2 regions of the Longispora sp. NPDC051575 genome follow, and region 1 is predicted to be linked to the other one. Evidence: riboswitches for the same ligand, from Rfam matches in the RefSeq annotation. Region 1 holds a riboswitch; the other holds the start of a gene.
The links. Region 1 has a riboswitch for S-adenosylmethionine ahead of thrC (threonine synthase). Riboswitches for the same ligand answer to the same signal wherever they lie in the genome.
Positions count from the first base shown of each region.

Region 1 (2,392 bases):
GTGCGTCGGGCCTACGCGATCGGCCACGGCGTCCAAAGTCTTCAGTCCCTCGCCCGTGTTGTACACAACTGTCTCAGCCGACGGGTCGAGCTTGCCACTCTCAAGAAGCTTTTTGAGGACCGCGACCGTGACGCCCCCGGCGGTCTCCGCGAACACGCCCGTCGTGCGGGCCAGCAACTGGATGCCGTCGCGGATCTCGTCGTCGGTCACCGAGTCCATCCAGCCCCCGGTCCGGCGCACCGACTCCAGGGCGAACGGCCCCGCCGCCGGGTCACCGATGTTCAGGGACTTCGCGATGCCGGTCGGCTTCACCGGGGTGATCTGGTCCTTCTCGTCGCGCAGGGCGGTGGCGATCGGGTCGCAGCCCTTCGACTGGGCGCCGAAGACCTTCCAACCACTCTCGGGTACGAGGCCGATCTCGACCAGTTCCTCGAACGCCTTGTCGATCTTCGTGAGCAGCTCGCCGGACGCCATCGGCACGACCACCTGGGCCGGGAGCCGCCAGCCGAGCTGCTCGGCGACCTCGTAGCCGAGGGTCTTGGAGCCCTCCGCGTAGTACGGCCGGACGTTGACGTTCACGAACGCCGTGTCCTCGAACTCGTCCGTCTCCGTGAGCTCGCCGCAGAGCCGGTTCACGTCGTCGTAGGAGCCCTCGATGGCGACGAGCTCGCCACCGTAGACCGCCGTGGTGATGATCTTGCCCTGTTCGAGGTCGGACGGGATGAACACGATGCTCGGCACCCCGGCGCGGGCCGAGTGCGCCGCCACCGAGTTCGCCAGGTTGCCCGTCGACGCGCACGCGAACCGGGTGAAGCCCAGCTCCTTCGCCGCCGTCAGCGCCACCGACACCACCCGGTCCTTGAACGAGTGCGTCGGGTTCGCCGAGTCGTCCTTCACCCACAGCGTGCCGGTCATGCCCAACTCGGCCGCCAGCGCGTCCGCCCTGATCAGGGGGGTCAGACCGGGGTCGAGGGTCACCCGGGAGGCGGGGTCCTGGCCGGCGGGGAGGAGCGGGGCGTAGCGCCAGATGTTCTGCGGGCCCGCCTCGATCTGCTCACGGGTGACCTTGTTCAGCGCCGCCTGGTCGTAGCCGACCTCCAGGGGACCGAAGCACTCGAAACACGCGTGCTGGGCGATCAGCGGGTACTCCTGGCCGCAGGCACGGCACACGAGACATCGAGCGGGTGAGTTGGTTGCAGACAGCGCCATGCGCGGATTCCTTCCCATCTTTCCCGGATTCGATCTTCGATCCGGGCCGGATTTGGCACCTAACCCACATGTGTGGCGGTTGCCGGAGCGTCAACGGGCCGTTCCCTCGGCTCCTCTGGATGAGGTATTCAGTTGTGCCCAGCATTCTATGGGCTTTTTCCACCACCCGACACGTGAGCCGCACCACGCTCGTTGAACCTTCCGATCGGGGACAAGGAGGTCCGAAATGGCAGTAGGGCACAGCCCAATGGTGCGTCGGAGCAGGCTGGGCGCTGAGTTACGCAAGCTCCGCCGGGACAAGCAGCTGACCATCGCGAACGTGGCCGCACTCGTCGGCTGGCAGGCATCGGAGCTCAGCAGGCTGGAAAACGGCAAGCTCCGACCGGACCTGTCGGTTGTCATGGACATTCTGGACGCGTTGGAGGTGATCGGCGGGCAGCGCGAGATCCTGATCTCCATGGCCCGCGACGCCAACCAGCGCGGTTGGTGGAAGGCGATGGTGGGGCCGATGTTCGAGCGGTACCGCCAGATCGCCGAGATCGAAGCGGGCGCCACGGACATCAGGCAGATCACTCTGCTGTACGTGCCCGGGCTCCTCCAGACGGAGGACTACGCCCGGTCGCGCCTGTCGCACTACCCGGGGTTCACCGAACCCGGGGCGCTCAACACGGCCATCCACGGCCGTCTGACCAGGCAGAAGCTCCTCGACAACGAGGAGACGCGGTATTCGGTGATCATGGATGAGGGAGTCCTTCATCGCCGAACCTGTCAGCCAGCACTCATGGTTGAGCAGTTCAAGCACCTGATCAAGATAGGCCAGCGGCCAAACATTCAGATCAAGGTGCTGCCGTTCAGCTCGGAAATCTACGAGCGCACCTCGATGACCACGGGCTTCACGCTTTTCCGGTACGCAAGTCCGGATGACCCGCAGGTTGCTTTTGTCGAGACCAGCTCCGTGGACCTGATCCTCAGCGACACCGAGGACCTGGCCCGCTACGAGGGGATGTACCAAGAGATCTCGTCACACGCGCTGAGCGTCGAGGACTCGCGGACTCTCCTCGAAGAGGCGACAGAGAGATTCAGCAACGAAGGACGGCGATGACGCACCCCACATTCAGCGACTGGCACAAGTCAACTCGCAGTGACCAGTCCGGTTGCGTTGAGATGTCGTCGAGTGACGACC
Region 1 covers NZ_JBFAZP010000005.1:462,854-465,245, reverse strand. The annotation lists gene thrC (threonine synthase) at 1-1,209, opposite strand, end outside; SAM riboswitch class I at 1,221-1,335, opposite strand; gene AB0M43_RS16530 (helix-turn-helix transcriptional regulator) at 1,436-2,311, shown strand; gene AB0M43_RS16525 (DUF397 domain-containing protein) at 2,308-2,392, shown strand, end outside.

Region 2 (2,392 bases), 330 kb from region 1:
ATCACCGCGCGGGTGCCCTCGACGCCCTCGGTCACGGAACCGGGACGCCCGAAGTTGTTGCAGCCGAGGCCCACGACGGAGACCATCAGGCCGGAGTTGCCCAGTGGGCGGTAGGTCATGTCAGTCACGCGATCGACCGTACCGCGCTGATCAACCTGTCCACCTGCTCGATGGTGCTACCCAGGCCCAGGCTGGCCCGCACGGCGGTGACGTCGGGGACGTTGCCGTCGACAACCCGCTGGCTGGAACAGGCGCCGACTGCTGAGCGCCCCGCCCGGGCGCCCAGCAGTCGGCGGGTCAGTGGGTGCGCGCAGAACAGTCCGTCGCGCACGCCGATTCCGAACTCGGTGGCCAGCCGGGTCGCCACCTGCGAAGACGGCACGCCGTCGACCACGAACGCGACCACCCCGATCCGGGGGTGGTCCGGGCCGAACAGGCTCAGGTCGTGCACGCCCTCGATCGCGGCCAGGCCGGTCCGCAGCCGCAGGGTCAGCGCCTCCTCCTCGGCCTCGACCTCGGCCCGGTCGGCCCGGGCGAGCTCCGTGCACACCGCCGCCAGGGACACCGCGCCCAGCAGGTTGGGGGTGCCGGCCTCGTGCCGGGCCGCGCCGGCCGCCCACCGGATGTCGTGGGTGGCGTCCCCGACGTGCGCGGACGCGCCGCCGCCGGCCAGGTACGGCTCCGCCGCGTCCAGCCAGTCGGCCCGGCCGGCGAGCACCCCGGCACCGAACGGCGCGTAGAGCTTGTGGCCGCTGAGCACCAGGTAGTCGACGCCCAGTTCGGAGATGTCCACGGACCGGTGCGGGGCGAGCTGGGCGGCGTCGACGCAGATCCGGGCCCCGTACAGGTGCGCGGCGGCGGCGAGTTCCCGGATCGGCCACAGCTCCCCGGTCACGTTCGACGCGCCGGTCACGGTCAGCAGCAGCGGGCTGTCCTTGTCGGTCCGGCGCAGTTCGCGCAGCGCCGCGTGCACGGCGGTCACGGCCCCGGCGGGCGAGGACGGCGCGGGCAGCCGGACGGTGCGCTTCCAGGGCAGCAGGTTCGCGTGGTGCTCGGCGGCGAACGCCAGGACGGTGGTGTCGGCCGGGACGGCGTGCGCGAGCAGGTTCAGCGCGTCGGTCGTGTTCCGGGTGAAGATCAGGTTGTCGTCGGCCCGGCAGCCGACGAACTCGCGGAGCGTCTCCCGCGCCTCCTCGTACCGCTTCGTACACAGCTGGGAGAGCTGGCCGGCGCCCCGGTGCACGCTCGCGTAGTGCGGGAGGATCTCGTTGACCGCCCGGGCGGCCGCCGAGGAGCAGGGCGCGGTGGCGGCGTAGTCGAAGTTGGCGTAGGGCACGTGCGTGCCGTCGGCGAGCTTGACCTCGACATCGGCGCCGAGAACGGACAGATCGGCGCGGGTGGCGGTGAGGGTGGGCATGGAGGTGCCTCCGAGGTCTCAGGGACCTCGGGGTCTGTGCCGGGGTCCGCGCTTGACCAGCACAATCGAATGCTGGACCTGGTCCTCACCCGGGGCACCCCACCGCGGTGGAGGGTTGCCGGCCAGCGAGCCGGGGCTTGACGCTGGCGCTCATGACCTGTCAGGAGGTTACCGCATAAGCTGGCGGCATGGCAGAGCCCGCATGGAGTGACGTGGACTACGGTCCCCCGCCCGCGCCGCCGAAGCGCTTCGACTGGAAGCGGCTGATCGTCATGATCATCGCGGTGGTGGTGATCGCGATCGGTGGCATCGCGATGCTGCTCTTCGTGGGCTTCGCCTACGGGGTCGGCCCCACGCTCGTCGGGCTGGCCGGGGCCATCCTGCCCGTTCCGCTGCTGGTCTCGGCGTTCCTCTGGCTGGACCGGTACGAGCCGGAGCCGTGGAAGCGCCTCGCCTTCTGCTTCGCGTGGGGCGCCTGTGTGGCCACCACGCTCTCGCTGATCGTCAACTCGACGATGGCGGACCTCGTGCTGCCGGCCCTCGGGGTGTCGCAGAGCCACGTGGCGACCCTCGTCGCGCCGTTCATCGAGGAGCTGACGAAGGCGGTCGGCCCGCTGATCCTGTACGTCTTCGTGAAGCGGTCCTTCTCCGGCCCCACCGACGGCATCGTCTACTTCGGCCTGTCGGCGGTCGGCTTCGCCATGATGGAGAACATCCTCTACATGGGCGGCATCTACGTGCGGACCTCCGCCGAGACCGGCCTCGCGTCCACCGGCGTGATGAGCGTCGTGCTGTTGTTCGTGGTCCGGGTGGTCATGTCCGGCTTCGCGCACCCGCTGTTCACGTCGATGACGGGCATCGCGGTGGGCTACGCCGCGCGCAGCTCCAGCAGGGTCACCCGGGTGCTCCTGCCGGCCTGCGGCCTGATGCTCGCCATGATGCTGCACGGCACGTGGAACCTGATGGCCACGCTCA
Region 2 covers NZ_JBFAZP010000005.1:128,194-130,585, forward strand. The annotation lists gene AB0M43_RS15005 (aldo/keto reductase) at 1-119, opposite strand, end outside; gene AB0M43_RS15010 (aminotransferase class V-fold PLP-dependent enzyme) at 125-1,417, opposite strand; SAM riboswitch class IV at 1,461-1,575, opposite strand; gene AB0M43_RS15015 (PrsW family intramembrane metalloprotease) at 1,606-2,392, shown strand, end outside.
Region 2: linked by a shared signal. The riboswitch ahead of AB0M43_RS15010 (aminotransferase class V-fold PLP-dependent enzyme) and the one ahead of thrC (threonine synthase) in region 1 are both predicted to bind S-adenosylmethionine.